3 regions of the Geodermatophilus sp. SYSU D01186 genome follow, and region 3 is predicted to be linked to each of the others. Evidence: riboswitches for the same ligand, from Rfam matches in the RefSeq annotation. Region 3 holds a riboswitch; each other region holds the start of a gene.
The links. A riboswitch is a leader RNA that binds a small molecule or an ion and turns the genes downstream of it on or off. The one in region 3 is predicted to bind S-adenosylmethionine.

Region 1 (6,156 bases), on a different contig from region 3:
TGGAGTTCCTCGTCCGCGCCGAGAACCTGCTGCCCCCGGACACCCCGGCGGAGCGGCGGGCGGAGCTGCGCTCCGGAGAGCGGGCCCGCGCCATGGAGCTGCGGGAGGCCGGCGTCCTCAAGCGGCTGTGGCGGGTCCCGGGCCGCACCGGGTGGATCGGGCTCTTCGAGGCCCCCGACCCGGCCGCCCTGCACGACGCGCTGGTGTCGCTGCCGATGTCCCCGTGGCTGGACGTGCACGTCGAGGCGCTGGCCCAGCACCCCCAGGAGCGCTGATGACCGCCTCCACCTCGCGGCAGCTGCGCATCACCTTCCGCCAGTACGACGGTGAGATGCTCGGGACGTGCTGGTGCGGTCGCACCAAGACCAGCGCCCACCCGCGGCCGCTGTGGGAGTGGCTGGACGACCACGAGCACCTCGGCGGCGACGAACAGGAGGTGACCGATGAGCACTGACACCCCCGTCGGCAGGTTCGACCTGCCGGGGACCCCGGTCTTCGACGGCCAGACCAGCCGGCGCGGCTTCCGCATGAACAAGCTGTTCATGAGCCTGCGCTCGGCGGAGGCCCGGGAGCGGTTCCTCGCCGACGAGGCCGCCTACTGCGACGAGTTCCGGCTGAGCCCGGAGCAGAAGCAGGCCGTGCTCGCCCGCGACTGGCAGGCGATGATCGACCTGGGCGGCAGCATCTTCTACGTGTACAAGCTGGCCATGATGGACGGCCGGTCGATGCAGTACCTGGGTGGTGTCTTCAGCGGCATGACCGAGGAGGAGTTCGTGGCGGCGATGCGTGCGGGAGGACGGCGGGATGGCTGAGGTGATCTGGGGCCTGGCGACGTCGCACGTCCCGTCGATCGGGGCGGCGATGGACCGCGGCAAGACCGAGGACCCGAACTGGAAGGGCCTGTTCGACGGCTACGCCCCGGCGCGGGAGTGGCTGGCCGAGCACCAGCCCGATGTCGCGATCGTGATCTACAACGACCACGCCAACGGCATCGACCTCGACATCGTCCCCACGTTCGGCATCGGCACCGCCGAGCGCTACGAGGTGGCCGACGAGGGCTTCGGCAAGCGCCCGGTGCCCGACGTCGTCGGTGACCCCGAGCTGTCGCTGCACCTGCTCGAGAGCCTGGTGGACGACGGCTTCGACCTCACCGTGTTCCAGGAGCTCGACGTCGACCACGGGTTCACCGTGCCGCTGTCGGTCTGGACGCCGGACCCGGGCGAGGCCTGGCCGTGCCCGGTGATCCCGCTGCTGGTCAACGTCATCCAGTACCCGCAGCCGACCGCGGCCCGCTGCTACGCCCTCGGGCAGGCCCTGGGCCGGGCGATCCGCCGCTACCCGAAGGACGTCAAGGTCGCCGTGCTGGGCACCGGCGGGATGTCCCACCAGCTGGCCGGGTCGCGGGCGGGCTTCATCAACCCCGACTTCGACCACATGTTCCTCGAGGCCATCGAGAAGGACCCGGCCAAGCTGACGACGCTGTCCCGCCAGGACTACATCCGCGAGGCCGGCTCCGAGGGCATCGAGATGATCATGTGGCTGATCATGCGCGGGGCGATGAACGAGCAGGTGACGAAGGTGCACTCGCACTACTTCGTGCCTGCGTCCAACACCGCCGCGGCAATCGCGCTGTTCGACAACCGGGTGCCCCAGCCGGCCTGAACCGGCAAGCCGGCCTGAACCGGCACCCGTGGACCGACGGGCCGTACCGCTCCTCCGTCGAGCGGTACGGCCCGTCGGCGTCCCAGGGGCCGGTCACCAGTCGACGCCGGTCCGTTCGGTGCCGGTGCGGAGCAGGCCGCCCCGGTCCACCCGGTAGGTGTTCATGACGGTCAGCCGTGGGCTGTAGACGTGCACGCTCAGCGCGGGCTCGGCACCGGTGTTGGTCACCCGGTGCACGTGGTGGGCGCCGAACGGGCGCACCCGGCCGGCCGAGAGCCGGGTGGCGTCCGGGAGCGCGCCCACCTCCTCGTCCAGCGCGCCGCGGACGACGGCGAACGCGCCGGCCGAGCCGCCGTGGTCGTGCAGGCCGGTGCCCTGGCCGGGCAGCCAGGAGAGCAGCCAGACCTGCGCGGCGGCCAGTTCGGGGTGCAGCGAGGGGTCGAGGGCGTCGGCGGCCAGCGCCGGGTCGAGCAGGTGGGTCCACCGGCTCTCGGCGCGGTACTCCACCAGCGCCGACCAGCGGTGCTCGGCGGCGGCGAGGGCCGCGGCCAGCGCGGCGGCCCCGGTGCGGCGGCGGGTGGGGTCGGCGTCCGGACGGCGGGCAGGGGACAGCAGGGATCGGGTCACGAGGGTCCTTCGGGGAGTGCTGGGGGTGGGCGCGGGGATCAGCGGCGGCGACATCGCGCGCTGGACACGCGCAGCAGGTCCACGGCGACGCGGCGGATGAGCCTCACCGCGCGCCCCGCGACAGGTCCACGTCAGCCGCGCCGCGCGGTCCGGGCGGCGTCGACCTGCGGGCGCGCCGCGGCCAGCCAGGCGTCCAGCGGTGCGGGGTCGTCCCAGGTCTTCTCCAGCAGGTACAGCCCGCGGGTCGGCGTGGTGGCGCCGAGCTCGACGAGGACCGGCTTGAGCAGCAGCTCGGGTGCCAGCGCGTGGGTGGGCCCGCCGCCCAGCATCAGCGGGACGGCGACGACGCCCGCGAGGTCGCCGGTGCCGATCTGGTCGAGGAACAGCTTGAGCAGGCCGGTGTAGGTGGCCTTGTAGGTGGGGCTGGCGACGACGGCGACCTCGGCCTCGCGCACCGCGGCGACCGCCTGGGCCACGGCCGGGTCGCCCCAGGCGAGCAGCCCGGCACCCAGGTCGACGACGTCGACGACGAGGTCCGGCGGGGCGTCGGTCAGCCGCTCGACGACCAGCTCGGCGGCGGAGCGGGTGCGGGAGCGGGGCTTGGGGTTGCCGACGACGGCGACGGTGGTCATGCCGCGGCCGCGTCGCGCTTCGCGACCTCCTCGCGGACCAGCGGGAGCACGTACCGGCCGACGTCGATGGCGTCGCCGAGCAGGTCGTAGCCGCGCATCGAGATGATGTCGACGCCGAGGTCGACGTAGTCCAGCAGCGCCTGGGCCACCGTCTCGGGGGTGCCGACCAGCGCGTTGGAGTTGCCCGCACCGCCGGTTGCCCGCGCGGTCGGCGTCCACAGTGCGCGGTCGAACCGCTCACCGCGGGCGGCGATCTCCAGCAGCCGCTGCGAGCCGGTGTTCTCGGGGCCGGTCAGCGGGTGCCGGCGCGAGATCGGCTGCCGCCCACCGGCGGTGCGGGCGGTGATCCGGTCGACGGTGCGGTACGCCTTCTCCCAGGCCAGCTCCTCGGTGGGGGCGATGATCGGCCGGAAGGCCACCTGGATCCGCGGCATCGTCGTCCGCCCCGCCGCACGGGCCGCCGCGTGCACGCGCTCGATCTGCGCCGCGGTCTCGGCCAGGGGCTCGCCCCACAGCGCGAAGACGTCGGCCTCGGCGCCGCCGGCGGCGTAGGCGGCCTCCGACGAGCCACCGAAGGAGACGTCGGGGCGCGGCTGCTGCACGGGGAAGGTGTCGCTCACGAAGTCGGCGAACCGGTAGTGCTCGCCGTCCCAGTCGAACGGCTCGCGGGAGGTCCAGGCCTTCTTGACGATCTGGATGTACTCGCGGGTGCGGCCGTAGCGCTGGTCCTTGGTCAGGTAGTCGCCCTCGCGCTGCTGCTCGGCGTCGGTGCCGCCGGTGATGAAGTGCACGGTCAGCCGGCCGTCGCCGATCTGGTCGAGCGTGGCGAAGGTCTTGGCGGCGAAGGTCGGGTAGCTGACGTTGGGCCGGTGGGCGAGCAGCACCTGCAGGCGCTCGGTGTGCGAGAGCAGGTACGCGGCGGCGGCCGAGGGCTCGGGGGCGCCGGAGCCGTAGGCGAACAGCACGCGGTCCCACCCCCAGTCCTCGTGGGCGCGGCCCAGGCGCAGCGTGAACTCCTTGTCGAAGCTCGCGCCGGAGCGGGGGGTGGTCTCGGAACCGTCGTTGGTGGCGGCGATGCCCAGGAACTCGATCGGCATGGTGGTCCTCACGTGGCGGGGCGGCCGCGCGCTGGACGCGGCCGGGGGAGAGATCGGGAGGGTGCCGTCAGGGACAGGTGGCCGACCAGACCCGCCCGAGGTCGACGTGGACCCGCCGGACCAGCCGCGGGGCGGCTGCGGGGGCGGTCGACAGGCTGGGCACGGGGATATCTCTACCATCTCGATCGGGTTTGACGGGAAAGCGGGTGCCGTGTCACGCTCCCGGCAGGTCAAGAGTGCCAGCGACAAGCCCCGGCTCGCTGGCCGGCAACCCTTCCTCCGCGATGGGGTGCCCCGGGTGACGACCTGGCGGGTGTGCCGACCGGCGCCCGCAAGCGCGGACCCCGTACCCGGGTCCCCGAACCGAGGAGCCCTGCGTGACCGGCGCCGTCCTGTCCCGTCCCGTCCTCCCCGCCGCCCCGGAGCGGCCGCTGCTGCCGGTCGTCGGCGCCGGCACCGAGGTGCCGCTGGTGCCCACCGGGCGGGCCCCGTACGCCGATCTGGACACCGCGGCGAGCACCCCCGCGCTGGTCGCGGTCGCCGACCGGGTGGCGGAGGCGTTGCCGCTGTACGCCAGCGTGCACCGCGGCGCGGGCTACCTCTCGCAGGTCTCGACGGCCCTGTACGAGTCCGCGCGTGACACCGTCGCCCGCTTCGTCGGCGCGCGGCCGGACGACGTCTGCGTGCTCACCCGCAACACCACCGACGCGCTCAACCTGCTGGCCGCCTCGGTCCCGGCGGGGGAGCGGGTGCTGGTGCTCGACTGCGAGCACCACGCCGACCTCCTGCCCTGGCAGCGCCGGGGGAACACCACCGTGCTCCCCACCCGGTCCACGGTCACCGCGACGCTGCGGGAGCTGGCCGCCGAGCTCGCCGCGCAGCGCCACGCCCTCGTGGCGGTCACCGGGGCGTCCAACGTCACCGGCGAGGCGCTGCCGCTGGCCGACGTCGTCGAGCTGGCGCACGCCGCCGGTGCGCGCGTGGTCGTGGACGGCGCCCAGCTCGTGCCGCACCGCCGGTTCTCCCTGGCTGCGTCCGGCGCGGACTACGTCGCCCTGTCGGGGCACAAGCTCTACGCGCCCTACGGCACCGGGGCGCTGGTCGGCCGGCGCGACTGGCTGGACACCGCCCCCGCCCACCTGGCCGGTGGCGGTGCGGTGCACGAGGTCACCGTCGAGGAGACGCGGTGGGCCGCGGCGCCGCACCGGCACGAGGGCGGGTCGCCCAACGTGCTCGGCGCGGTCGCGCTGGCCGCGGCCTGCGACGCGCTGACGGAGCTGCCCGAGGGTGCCGTGGAGGAGCACGAGCTGGCGCTGCGGGCCCGGCTGGAGGCCGGCCTCGACGCGCTCCCCGGCGTGCGGCGGCTGCGCATCTGGCCGGACTCGGCGACGCCCACCGGGGTCGTGTCGTTCACCGTCGAGGGCGCCGACCCGGGCCTGGTCGCCGCCGTCCTCTCGGCCGAGCACGGCGTCGGCGTCCGGGACGGCCGGTTCTGCGCCCACCCGCTGCTCCAGCGGCTCGGCGTGCCCGAGGGTGCCCTGCGCGCCAGCGTCGGCGTCGCCACCACGGCGGCCGACGTCGACCGGCTGCTCGCCGGCCTCGCCGCCTTCCTGGGCCGCGGGCCGGCGGTGCGCTACGCGGTACGCGAGGGCCGGTGGCAGCCGGCCGAGGACCCGCGGCCCCTGGCCGGGCTGGCCGGCGCCGACCTGCGCGCCGTCGCCCGGGGCGCAGGCTGCGGCGGGGCGGCGCGGTGACCGGCTCAGCCGGGCAGGACGACGGTGCGCAGCTCGTGGGCGCCGTCGGCGCGGGTGGCCTCGTAGAACCAGCGGGCGCCGCCGCCGGGCAGGGCCACCGCGTCGGCGTAGCGCAGGCCGCCCGGGGCGTGCGGGCTCTGCAGCAGCGGCCCGCCGGGGGCGGCGCGGAACCGCCCGTCGCCGTCGGCGTGCGCGAGGCCGGTGCGCTCCTCCCAGTTCTCCGCCGCGGTGGCGCGGCCGTCGTACAGCGCCCAGCTGCGGTCGCCGTCCAGCACGACGGCGGCGAACCGCACCCCGCGGGCGTCCCAGCTGCCCGGCGTGCCGGCCAGGGCGGTGCCCTGCCAGCTCCAGTCGACGCCGTCGTCGCTGGTGGCGTGCTCGGTG
Region 2 (6,156 bases), on a different contig from region 3:
ACGTCGTCGGTCTTCTTGGCGACCTCCTTGACCAGCTCGGCGCCGATCTTCTCCCACGGGTCCTCGAGCTCGATCTCCTTGGCGATGCTCACACCATCGTTGGTGATGGTGGGGGCACCCCACTTCTTCTCGAGGACGACGTTGCGGCCCTTGGGGCCGAGGGTCACCTTGACGGCGTCGGCGAGGGTGTTCATGCCCCGCTCGAGGCCGCGGCGAGCCTCTTCCTCGAAGGCGATCATCTTGGCCATGTGGTGATGTCCTCCATGCATGGATCGCTGCACGGCCGGGTTCGGCGCCCGCGACGGACGACACCGGTGGTGCGGGCACTCCGTCGGCCCGCGCACCAGCGCCTCACCGCATCCGACCTGATTGGCACTCGGCACTGTCGAGTGCCAATCGAGAGTCTGGCACTCGCCCCTGCCGAGTGCAAGAACGGGTGGGGAGGAGGCCGCTGTTCCCGCGGATCCGGGAGGACGACGGAGGCCCGGTCCCCCCGCAGGGTGACCGGGCCTCCGTGTGTCTCGCGGTGGTTCTCAGGCGACGCGGACGGCGTCGGCCTGCGGACCCTTCTCGCCCTGGACGACCTCGAAGGTGACCCGCTGGCCCTCGTCGAGGCTCTTGTACCCGTCCATCTGGATGGCCGAGTAGTGGACGAAGACGTCCTGGCCGCCGTCGACGGCGATGAAGCCGAAGCCCTTCTCGGCGTTGAACCACTTCACGGTGCCCTGTGCCACGTGTGCTCCCACGTTTCGTGCGTGCGGACGACCCCCGCGAACCAGGAGGCCGGGTCTAGCTCTTCCGCCCGCCGAACACGAACGTGGAACTGAAACCGCGGGAGAACGTACAGCACGAAACGCGTGGTGAGAGCAAACTCACGCACGCGTCACCCCGGATCGGGGGACACCCACCGACCCGGACGGTGCCGACCCTACGCGGTCAGCCGATGAGGCCCGCGGCCCGCACCGACTTCAGCGAGGGCTCGACGACGTGCGTCGGCCCCACCACCGGCTCGAGCGGGTCGAGGGTCTTGAGGCCCTCGCCGGTGTTGAGGACGACGGTCTCCTTGGCCGGGTCCAGCCGGCCGTCCTCGACCAGCTGGCGCAGCACCGCGACGGTGACCCCGCCGGCGGTCTCGGCGAAGACGCCGGTGGTGCGGGCCAGGTCGCGGATGCCCTGGACGATCTGCTCGTCACCGACCCGGCCCACCGATCCGCCGGTGCGGCGGATGGCGTCGAGGGCGTAGGGGCCGTCGGCGGGGTTGCCGATGTTCAGCGACTTCGCGATGCCGGTCGGCTTCACCGGCTTGACGACGTCCCACCCGTTGTCGAAGGCGGTGGCGATCGGGTCGCAGCCGGCCGACTGGGCGCCGAAGATCGTCCACTCGGAGGCCTCGACGATGCCGGCGGCGGTGAGCTCGCGGAAGGCCTTGTCCACCTTGGTCAACAGCGACCCGGACGCCATGGGGATGACCACCTGGGCCGGGATCCGCCAGCCGAGCTGCTCGGCGATCTCGTACCCCATCGTCTTGGAGCCCTCGGCGTAGTAGGGCCGGACGTTCTGGTTGACGAACGCGGTGTCCTCGAACTCGTCGGTCTCGGCGAGCTCGCTGGTCAGCCGGTTGACGTCGTCGTAGGAGCCCTCGACGGCGACCAGCGTCTGGCCGTAGACGGCGGACTGCACCACCTTGCCCGGCTCCAGGTCGGCGGGGATGAAGACGAACGAGGGCAGCCCCACGCGGGCGGCGTGCGCGGCGACCGAGTTGGCCAGGTTGCCCGTGGAGGCAGCGGCGATCTTGGTGTAGCCCAGCTTCTTGGCGGCGGTGGCGGCGAGGCTGACCACGCGGTCCTTGAACGAGTGAGTGGGGTTGGCGGAGTCGTCCTTCACCCAGAGCCCGCCGGTGAGGCCCAGCTCGGCGGCGAGCCGGTCGGCGCGCACCAGCGGGGTCAGGCCCGGGTCCAGCGAGACGCGCGAGGCCGGGTCGTGGCCCACCGGCAGCAGGGCGACGTAGCGCCAGATGTTCTGCGGGCCGGCCTCGATCTGCTCCCGGGTGACCGCCCGCATCACCGCCGGGTCGTAGTCGACCTCGAGCGGGCCGAAGCACTCGGCGCAGGCGTGCTCGGCGATCAGGCCGAAGGTGGCGCCGCAGTTGCGACACACCAGCCCGCGGGCGGGGTTCTGCGGGATCGGGCCACCGCCGGACGAGTCGGCCTGGACGGAACCGGGAGCGGTCAGGGTCATGCGACGACTACCTCCTCATCTTCCCCACCCCGGGCCGTCGAGCCGGGTGGGACGGAATTGGCACCTTCCGCTGTGCGAGCGCACAGACGGCGGTTGCCGGGGCTTCGTCGGGCCGTGTCCCTCTGCCCCTCTGGATGAGTGGAACGCCGTCGACTCTACCCACGTGGGCAGCGCCCCAGGGGGCCGGGCCAGGATGGGCCGGTGAGCACGCGCGTCGTCTACACCGACCTCGACGGCACGATGGTCGGCCCGCGGGGCTCCTTCTGGCACACCGCGAGCCGCGACCTCACCGCCTCGCCGGCCACCGCGCTGCTCGACCTGCACCGCGCCGGGGTGGAGTTGGTGCTGGTGAGCGGGCGGACCTACGAGCAGGTCGTGGAGGCGGCGCGGATCTTCGCCGCGGACGGCGCGATCGCCGAGCTCGGCTCGGTGGTCAGCTGGGACGCCGGGCGCAGCGTGCACCACCTCACCGGCGACCTGCCCGCGGAGTACGCCGACCAGGCCCCGATGGACGTGATGGAGCGGCTGGGCGTGGTCGACACGCTGCTGGCCCGCCACGCCGGCCGGCTGGAGTGGCACGCGCCCTGGCACACCACCCACCGCACCGACGCGCTGCTGCGGGGCCGGGTCGACCCGCTGGCGGTGGACGCCGAGCTGGCCGCGATGGGAGCCGGCTGGCTGACGCTGAAGGACAACGGCTCGATCCCGGCGACGGGCCGCATGACCCTGGCGCCCGAGGCGCTGCCGCCGCGGGTCTACCACCTGATGCCGCGCGGCATCTCAAAGGGCGCGGCGATCGCCTGGGACCTCGAGCGCCGCGGCCTCACCCCCGCCGACGCGGTGGCGATCGGCGACAGCGTGAGCGACCTGGAGATGGCGCCGGCGGTGGAGCGGTTGTGGATCACCGCGAACGGGGCCACGGTCGACGGGATGGCCGACCTGCTGGCCGCCGTCCCCAACGTGACCGTCACCGACGCGCCGATGGGCGAAGGCTGGGCCCAGGCCGTCCGCGCGAGCCTCTAGCGGAGGCTGGGAGCGCAGGTTTCCTGCGCTCCCAGCCTCCGCTCAGGAGGTGACGTCGCGGCGGGCGAAGTGGCGGAAGGCCAGCGCCGTGAAGACCGCCGCGTAGACCAGCGACTGGACGACGCCGCGGAAGAGGTCCCCCGAGTCGACCGGGGTCTGCAGCAGGTCGGTCCAGGCGAACTCCTCCGCCGTGGGGAACCAGTCCCGGATCGAGCCCAGCTGCTCCACCTGGTCGAGGATCGCGAAGACGAACATCGTGAACACCGCGCCCCCGACGGCGGCCAGCGGGGCGTCGGTGATCGTGGAGAACCAGAACGCCAGGGTGCCCACGACCAGCAGGTGGACGGCGAGGTACCCGACCATGCCGGCCAGCCGCAGGAGCCCCTCCCCCTGCGGCAGGGTCACCCCGACCGGGGTCTGGATGGCCTCGAACCCGAACGCGATGCCGCCGGCGACCAGCCCGACCAGGACGAGGGTCAGCAGGGCGCCGACCGACAGCACCAGCGCCGCGTACCACTTCTGCCGGAGCAGCCGCATGCGCGGCACCGGGGTGGCCAGCGTGTAGCGCAACGACCCCCACTGCGCCTCGGCGGCCACGGTGTCGCCGAAGAACAGCGCGTAGACGACGACCAGGAAGAAGCTCGTCGTCGCGAAGAGCACGAACAGGGTGAAGTTCAGCCCGCTGGACGTGGCGACGTCGACCAGGTTGAGCCGGTCGTTCTCCGCGGCCTCCTCGCTGGCGCCCAGCTGCAGGGCGGCGATCAGGACCAGCGGCAGCGCCACCATGAGCGCGAGGACGCCGATGGTGCGCCGCCGCTTGAACTGCCGCCGCAGCTCGACCGACAGCCGCAGGGTGCGCTCGGGCCGGTAGCCGGCCACCGCCCCGGTGGGCTGCACGTGGCCCTCGGCCGGGACGGCCGACCGGGCCAGGTCCTCCGCCGCTCGCTGCGTCGTCATGACTCCCCCACCAGCGCCAGGAAGGCGTCCTCGAGCCGACGGCGCGGCGTGAACTGGTCGACCTCGATGCCCTCGGCCACCAGGGCCTGCAGCGCCCGTGCCCGGCTGGTGCCGTCCAGCTCGGCCACCAGCCCCTCGTCGGTGCGGCCGGCGGTCACCCCGGGCAGCGCCTCCAGGGCGGCGATCGCCCGGTCGGTGTCGGCGTCGTCGGCCAGGCCGACGAGCACCGCGCCACCGACGCCGACGATCTCCTCGACCGTCCCCTGCGCGATCTTCTGCCCCTTGGCCATGACGACGACGTGGCTGCAGGTCTGCTCGATCTCGCTGAGCAGGTGGCTGGAGACGATCACCGTGCGGCCGGTCGCGGCGTAGGAGCGCAGCACCTCGCGCATGGCGTGGATCTGGGGCGGGTCCAGCCCGTTGGTCGGTTCGTCGAGCACCAGCAGGTCGGGCAGGCCGAGCATCGCCTGGGCGATCGCGACCCGCTGGCGCATGCCCTGGCTGTAGCGGCGGACCGGGCGGTCGATGGCCGCGCCGAGGCCGGCGACCTCGATCGCCTCCTCCATGTGCGCGTCCTCCGCCGGCCGGCCGGTGGCCGCCCAGTACAGGCGCAGGTTGTCCCGGCCGGACAGGTGCGGCTGCAGGCCGGTGCCCTCGACGAAGGAGCCCAGCCGGGAGAGCACCGGCGCGCCGGGCCCGGCCGCGTGGCCGAAGACGCTGATCCGCCCCTCGGTGGGCCGGATCAGGCCCATGAGCATGCGCAGCGACGTCGTCTTGCCGGCGCCGTTGGGGCCGAGCAGGCCGAGCACCTGGCCGCGGCGCACCTCGAAGGAGAGGTCGCGGACGGCGACGAAGCCGTCCTTGTAGGCCTTGGTGACGCCGGTGAACCGCAGTGGCACGTCCTCACCGTCGGGCTCGACCGCCGAGACGCGGCGGCGCCGGCGGCGGCCCCACAGCACCGCCGCCACCCAGCCGAGCAGGCCGAGCCCCGCGAGCACGCCCAGCAGCACCCACCAGCGCGACGTGCCGCCGACGCCGTCGGCCTGCGCCTGGACCTGCGGGACGGCGAGCGCCGCGCCGTCCCCGCCGGCCAGCGCGACCGAGTAGACGGCCGACTCCGCCGGCAGGGCGAACGCCTGGTCGGTGGAGGAGACCACCAGGCGCATCGTGTGCCCGGCCTCGAAGCGGTGCACGATCCCCGGCAGGGTCACCGGCACCGTGGTCGGCGCGGTGGGGTCGGCCGAGAGGCCGGTCAGCGCCAGCGGCGCGACCAGCCCCGACGGCAGCGTCATGCCGCCGTCCGGGCCGACGTCGTAGAGCTTCGCGAACAGCGTGGCGGTGCCCGACGGCGCCGCGACGGCGAGGTCGACGGTGGCCGCGCCGACGACCTCCACCGCCTCGTCCAGCGGCCGGCTGTCGAAGGCGGCGGCCTGGCCGGGGATCTCGATGGTCGTGCCGCCGAGCGCCGCGGTCACCGCACCGAGCCCCGGGTAGGTGGTCAGCGCCGACGGCGACCCGCCGGCCGGGGTGACGACGGGCTGCACGCCGCCGTCCAGGGCGACCGGGAGACGGTCGGCGGCGGCCGAGCCGCTCAGCCCCGGGTAGCGGTCGGCGGTGACGGTCTGCGATCCGCCCTGGACGGTCAGGCCGCTGCCCACGCCGGTCGGCTCCGGGAACTCGAAGCCGGTGCCGGGGTCGGGGCCGCGGGCGGGGTCGTCGCCGTCGCGCAGGTGCCGGTCGAACCAGCCGGCCACCTGCTCGCGCAGCCGCTCGGTCGTGCGCTCCGATGCCTGCGCGTCGTGGCCGCCGGCGTACCAGACGACCTTGACCGGGGCGCCGGTGGCGGCGATGCCGCGGGCGTTGGCGTCGGCCTGGTCGAGGCCGAACAGCGAGTCGCGGGTGCCCTGCACCAGCAGGGTGGGCACGTCGATGCGGTCG
Region 3 (6,156 bases):
GACCGGGGTGTCGGCCAGCTCGGGGAGGAACGAGTAGCCCTCCGGCCGCTCGGAGACCATCGCGGCGTAGCCGAAGCACAGGTGCAGGTGCACCGGCCCGGCGGCGCCCTCGACGGCGCGGGTGACCGCCTCGGCGCCGTAGCGGCGGGCGACCTCGGGACGCGCCTGCAGCCACGGCTCGTCGATCTGCACGATGTCGGCGCCGGCGGCGAACAGGTCGGCGATCTCCGCGCGGACGACGTCGGCGTAGGCCAGGGCGAGCGCCCGGTCGTCGCCGTAGTGGTCGTCCTGGGCCTGCTGGGCCATGGTGAACGGCCCCGGCAGCGTGATCTTCACCGTCCGGTCGGTGGCCGCGCGCAGGAACCGCACGTCGCGGGCCTGGATCGGCTCGCGGCGGGTGATGTCACCGACCACGCGGGGCACGGGGATCGGCTGCCCCGAGCGGTTGAGCACGGTGCCCGGGTCGTCGACGTCCACCCCGTGCAGCGCGGTGGCGAAGTGGTTGGAGTAGGACTCCCGGCGCTGCTCGCCGTCGGTCAGGATGTCGAGCCCGGCCTCCTCCTGCGCACGGACGGCGAGCAGCGTCGCGTCGTCCTGCGCCTCCTCCAGCTGGGCCGGGGCCACCCGCCACAGCTCCTTGGCGCGCACCCGCGGGGGGAACTGGTGGGCCAGCTTGTCGTGGTCGATCAGCCAGCCGGGCTGCGGGAGGCTCCCGACGATGGACGTGGGCAGGGGCGGCAGCGCGGCGACCATGCGGTGGAGTCTGCCGTGCGTCCGGACGCTGCGCGCACGGCCCCACTGTGCTGTGCTGACCCTCGTGGCCGAGAACTACATCGCACAGCTGGACTTCGGCGCCCCCAAGATCGACGAGGAGGCCTTCGTCGCACCGACGGCGGTCGTCGTCGGGGCCGTGACGATGGGCCCGCGATCGAGCATCTGGTACGGCGCGGTCGCGCGGGCCGACCACGAGGTCATCGAGATCGGCGAGGGCTCGAACGTGCAGGACGGCTGCACGCTGCACTCCGATCCCGGCTTCCCCCTGGTGATCGGCCGCGGCGTCACCGTCGGCCACAACGTGGTGCTGCACGGCGCCCGGGTCGATGACGACGTCCTGGTCGGCATGGGCAGCGTGGTGATGAACGGCTCGCACATCGGGTCCGGGTCGATCGTCGCCGCCGGTGCGGTCGTCACCCAGGGCACCGAGGTGCCGGCGGGCTCGCTGGTCGCCGGCATCCCGGCGAAGGTGATCCGCCAGGCGACCGACGACGACCTCGCCCACATCCGCGGCAATGCCGCCAGCTACACCGACAGACTGCCCGCGGCGCGCCGGGTGCGGCCGGTGGTCCGCCAGCCGCTGCCGCCCGCAGGCGCGGTGCCGGGGGACGACTTCGCCGACTGAGAGGCGGGCGCGTCAGGTGCCCAGCAGCTCCCGCACCAGCGCGCCGACGGCGTCGATCTCGATGAGGAAGCCGTCGTGCCCGTACGGCGACGGGATCACCTGCAAGGGGACGCCGAGGCCGTCGGCCACCTGCTGCTGCAGCGCGAGCGGGTAGAGCCGGTCGGTGTCGACGCCGGCCACCACCGCGCGCGCGGTGACCCGCGACAGGGCCGCCTCGACCCCGCCCCGGCCGCGGCCGACGTCCCACCGGTTCATGCTCTCGGTGAGCACCACGTAGCTGCCGGCGTCGAAGCGGCGGGCCAGCTTGTCGGCGTGGTGGTCGAGGTAGGAGGCGACGGCGTAGCGGCCGTCGTCCTGGACGGTGGTGCCGAAGCGTGCGTCGAGCTCCAGCGCGCTGCGGTAGGTCAGGTGCGCGATCCGCCGGGCGACGCCGAGGCCGGCGACCGGGCCGGGGCCGGGGAGGTAGTCGCCGCCGGCCCACGCGGGGTCGCTGAGGATCGCCGCCTGCTGGGTGGTCTGGGTGCCGAGCTGGTCGGCGGTCGCCACGGCCCCGGAGGCCAGGAACAGCAGCGCCCCGACCCGCTCGGGCAGGGCGACCGCCCACTCCAGCGCCCGCATGCCGCCCATCGAGCCGCCGAGCACCGCCGTCCACCGGCCGATGCCGAGGGCGTCGGCGACCGCCGCCTCCACCCGCACCTGGTCGGACACGGTGACGGCCGGGAAGCGGGACCCGTAGGGGGCGCCGTCCGGTGCGGTGGACGACGGGCCGGTGGTCCCCTGGCAGCCGCCGAGGACGTTGGCGCAGACGACGAACAGCGGGTCGGTGTCCAGCGGCGCGCCCGGGCCGACCAGCCCCTCCCACCAGCCCGGGGTGGGGTGCCCCGGCCCGGCCGGGCCGGCGACGTGGCTGTCGCCGGTGAGCGCGTGCTCGACGAGGACGGCGTTGCCGCCGTCGGGGTCCAGCCGGCCCCACGTCTCGTAGGCGACCCGCACCGCGGGGAGGGTCCCGCCGCGCTCCAGGGCGAACGGCCCCGGCAGGTCGAGGAAGCGCCGGTCCCCGGCCGGGTCGCCGTCCCGCCAGCCACCGGGGTGCGGCGGGGCCCAGGGGGCAGCGACCTGCCCGACCGGGGCCCCGCCGTCCATCAGGCCTCCTTCGCGGCGCGGAAGCCGGCCTCCAGGTCGGCCAGGATGTCGTCGATGCCCTCGAGGCCGACGGCCAGCCGCACCAGGCCCGGGGTGACGCCGGTGGTCAGCTGCTCCTCCGGGGTCAGCTGCGAGTGCGTCGTCGACGCCGGGTGGATGACCAGGCTGCGCACGTCGCCGATGTTGGCCACGTGACTGTGCAGCTCCAGCGCGTCGACGAACCGCTTGCCGGCCTCGACGCCGCCGTGCAGCTCGAAGGTCAGGACGGCGCCCGCGCCGCGCGGCGCGTACTTCTGCTGGGCCGCGTGCCACGGCGAGGAGGCCAGGCCCGGGTAGTTGACCCGGTCGACGGCGTCGTGGGCCTCGAGGAACTCCGCGACCCGCTGGGTGTTGGCCACGTGCCGCTCCATGCGCAGCGACAGCGTCTCGATGCCCTGCACCACCAGGAAGGCGTTGAACGGCGAGATCGCCGGGCCGAGGTCGCGCAGCAGCTGCACCCGGGCCTTGAGCGCGTAGGCCGGCGCACCGAGGTCGGCGTAGACCACGCCGTGGTAGGTCGGGTCGGGCTCGGTGAAGCCGGGGAACTTCCCGCCGGTCCAGTCGAAGGTGCCCGCGTCGACGATCAGGCCGGCGATCGCCGTGCCGTGCCCGCCGAGGTACTTCGTCGCCGAGTGGACGACGACGTCCGCGCCGAACTCGATGGGGCGGATGAGGTACGGCGTGGCGATGGTGTTGTCGACGATCAGCGGGACGCCGTTGCGGTGCGCCATCTCCGCCACCGCGCTGATGTCGAGGACGTCGCCCTTCGGGTTGCCGATGGTCTCGGCGTAGAACGCCTTGGTGTTCTCCCGCACCAGCGACTGCCAGTTCTCGGGGTCGTCGGGGTCCTCGACGAAGGAAACGGTGATGCCCAGCTTCGGCAGCGAGTGGTGCAGCAGGTTGTAGGTGCCGCCGTACAGGGAGGCGGAGGCGACGACGTGGCTGCCGGCCTCGGCGATGTTGAGGATCGCGAGGGTCTCCGCCGCCTGCCCGCTGGAGACCGCGAGCGCCGCGACGCCGCCCTCCAGAGATGCCACGCGCTGCTCGAGCGCGTCCTGCGTCGGGTTCATGATCCGCGTGTAGATGTTGCCCATCTCGGCCAGCGCGAACAGGTCGGCGGCGTGCTGGGCGTCGCGGAACTGGTAGCTCGTGGTGGCGTAGATCGGCAGCGCGCGGGCCCCGGTCGTCGGGTCGGGGCTGGTGCCGGCGTGGATCTGCCGGGTCTCGAAGCTCCAGCTCTGCGGGTCGGTCATGCGCCGGTCTCCTCTCGTCGGGAGACCCCGCGGCGCACGGGGACCTCCGTCCTTGCCCGGCGGCGGGCGCCGTCGGGCCGGCTCTTCCCCTGGAGCACCTCGGACGGAGTCGAGGTTGCCGGGCAGCCAGCCAGGTGCTTTCCACTGCCTCTCGTGAGCCAGTCGCGATCCTAGGCAGCCACTCCACCACGAGGAACACCCGTCTCAGCACGTGGGCGGTGCCCGGGCCGGCCCCGCTACAGCTGGAGGTGCAGGCGCAGGGCGTCGTCGAGCGCGGCCATCAGCTCGCCCGGTACGCGGCCCAGGGCCGGCCCGATGCGCTCGATCGCGACGGAGCGCACCCGTTCGGCCTGGGCCTTCGAGTCGACGCGCAACCGGTCCCGCGAGCCGGTGACACGGTCTGGAAGGGGAAGACGCGGGCCGTGTTGCTGGTCACCGGGACGACGGTCACCACCCCACGGCCCGAGCGTGCGGCCGCGGCGTTGGCGCGGTCGTTGCTCACGATCACCGCGGGCCGCCGCTTGTCGGCCTCGTCTCGGGCCTGGACCGGCGGTGCGGCAGGCTGCCCGCGTGCGCGCACTGGTGTTCGAGTCCTTCGGCGGCCCGCTGACCGTGCAGGAGGTGCCCGTGCCCGACCCGGCGCCCGGTGGCGTCGTCGTCCGGGTGGGGGCGAGCGGCATCTGCCGCAGCGACTGGCACGCCTGGCAGGGCCACGACCCCGACGTCGTCCTGCCGCACGTGCCCGGCCACGAGCTGGCCGGCACCGTCGCGGCCGTCGGGCCGGGCGTGCGCCGGTGGCGGGCCGGGGACCGGGTGACCGTGCCGTTCGTCAACGCCTGCGGCCGCTGCCCGCAGTGCGCCGCGGGGGAGCACCAGGTCTGCCCGCACCAGACGCAGCCCGGCTTCACCCACTGGGGGTCGCTGGCGGAGTACGTCGCCCTCGACGCCGCCGACGTCAACCTGGTCGGGCTGCCCGACGGGCTCGACGACGTGACCGCGGCGAGCCTGGGCTGCCGGTACGCCACCGCCTTCCGCGCGGTCGTGCAGGTCGCCGCGGTGCGGGCCGGGGAGTGGGTCGCCGTGCACGGCTGCGGCGGCGTCGGGCTCTCGGCGGTGCAGGTGGCGGTGGCCGCCGGCGCCCGGGTCGTCGCCGTCGACGTCTCCCCGGCGGCGCTGGACCTCGCCCGCGCGCTGGGTGCCGAGCACACGGTGGACGGCGGCGGGACGGGTGGGGTGGCGGAGGACGTCGCGGCCACGGTCGCCGAGCTGACCGGGGGTGGCGCGCACGTGTCGCTGGACGCCCTGGGAGCGGCGGCCACCTGCGAGAACTCGGTCCGCTGCCTGCGCCCGCGCGGACGGCACGTGCAGGTCGGGTTGCTGCCTCCCGCGCAGGGCCGCCCGGCCGTGCCCATGGAGCTGGTCATCGCTCGCGAGCTGCAGGTGCTGGGCAGCCACGGCATGGCCGCGCACGCCTATCCGGAGCTGCTCGGACTCATCGCCGCCGGCCGGCTGGCCCCGCAGCGCCTGGTCACCCGCCACCTGGCCCTGGACGACGCCGCCGCGGCGCTGGCCGACGTCGGCCGGGCGCCGGGCATCGCGGTGGCGACCCGCTTCTGACGGCCAGAGTGGCCACTTCGGCCGCACGTGGAACGGCCGAAGTGGCCACTCTGGCCGACCGCGCCGGGAGGACCCGCCCCTAGAGGACCTTGGAGAGGAACGCCCGGCAGCGGGGGTGCTGCGGGTCGGTGAGCACCTGCTTCGGGTCCCCGGCCTCCAGGACGACGCCGTCGTCCATGAAGACCAGGGTGTCGCCGACCTCGCGGGCGAAGCCCATCTCGTGGGTGACGACGACCATCGTCATGCCCGACTCGGCCAGGCCGCGCATGACGTCGAGGACCTCGCCGACCAGCTCCGGGTCCAGCGCCGAGGTCGGCTCGTCGAAGAGCATCAGCTTGGGCTCCATCGCCAGCGCCCGGGCGATCGCCACCCGCTGCTGCTGGCCGCCGGAGAGCTGGTTCGGGTAGTTGTGCACCCGCTCGCCGAGGCCCACCCGCTCGAGCAGCTCGATGCCGCGGGCCCGGGCGGCCTCCTTGCGCACGCCCTTCACCTGCGTCGGCGCCTCGATCACGTTCTCCAGCGCCGTCTTGTGCGGGAACAGGTTGAACCGCTGGAACACCATGCCGATGTCGCGGCGCTGCGCGGCGACCTCGCGGTCGCGCAGCTCGTGCAGCTTGCCGCCCCTCTCGCGGTAGCCGACGAGGGAGCCGTCGACCCACAGCCGCCCGGCGTCGATCTTCTCCAGGTGGTTGATGCAGCGCAGGA

Region 1: another riboswitch for S-adenosylmethionine. It lies ahead of ACI784_RS06660 (aminotransferase class V-fold PLP-dependent enzyme); the one in region 3 lies ahead of ACI784_RS03865 (bifunctional o-acetylhomoserine/o-acetylserine sulfhydrylase).
Region 2: another riboswitch for S-adenosylmethionine. It lies ahead of thrC (threonine synthase); the one in region 3 lies ahead of ACI784_RS03865 (bifunctional o-acetylhomoserine/o-acetylserine sulfhydrylase).

The regions. Positions count from the first base shown of each region.
Region 1 is NZ_JBJGYW010000006.1:96,333-102,488, reverse strand. Features, by position in the region: gene ACI784_RS06695 (muconolactone Delta-isomerase family protein) at 1-275, shown strand, start outside; gene ACI784_RS06690 (hypothetical protein) at 275-454, shown strand; gene ligA (protocatechuate 4,5-dioxygenase subunit alpha) at 444-812, shown strand; gene ACI784_RS06680 (class III extradiol dioxygenase subunit beta) at 805-1,662, shown strand; gene ACI784_RS06675 (cysteine dioxygenase) at 1,756-2,289, opposite strand; gene ACI784_RS06670 (NADPH-dependent FMN reductase) at 2,421-2,921, opposite strand; gene ACI784_RS06665 (LLM class flavin-dependent oxidoreductase) at 2,918-4,018, opposite strand; SAM riboswitch class IV at 4,247-4,362, shown strand; gene ACI784_RS06660 (aminotransferase class V-fold PLP-dependent enzyme) at 4,396-5,772, shown strand; gene ACI784_RS06655 (hypothetical protein) at 5,778-6,156, opposite strand, start outside.
Region 2 is NZ_JBJGYW010000051.1:2,904-9,059, forward strand. Features, by position in the region: gene groL (chaperonin GroEL) at 1-248, opposite strand, end outside; gene ACI784_RS23725 (cold-shock protein) at 534-734, opposite strand; gene thrC (threonine synthase) at 937-2,238, opposite strand; SAM riboswitch class I at 2,251-2,379, opposite strand; gene ACI784_RS23735 (HAD family hydrolase) at 2,440-3,261, shown strand; gene ACI784_RS23740 (ABC transporter permease) at 3,304-4,218, opposite strand; gene ACI784_RS23745 (alpha/beta fold hydrolase) at 4,215-6,156, opposite strand, start outside.
Region 3 is NZ_JBJGYW010000003.1:234,160-240,315, forward strand. Features, by position in the region: gene ACI784_RS03850 (uroporphyrinogen decarboxylase family protein) at 1-753, opposite strand, end outside; gene ACI784_RS03855 (gamma carbonic anhydrase family protein) at 818-1,399, shown strand; gene metX (homoserine O-acetyltransferase MetX) at 1,412-2,542, opposite strand; gene ACI784_RS03865 (bifunctional o-acetylhomoserine/o-acetylserine sulfhydrylase) at 2,542-3,834, opposite strand; SAM riboswitch class IV at 3,878-3,993, opposite strand; gene ACI784_RS03870 (hypothetical protein) at 4,071-4,208, opposite strand; partial or broken gene ACI784_RS03875 (hypothetical protein) at 4,292-4,414, opposite strand; gene ACI784_RS03880 (zinc-binding dehydrogenase) at 4,405-5,451, shown strand; gene ACI784_RS03885 (amino acid ABC transporter ATP-binding protein) at 5,531-6,156, opposite strand, start outside.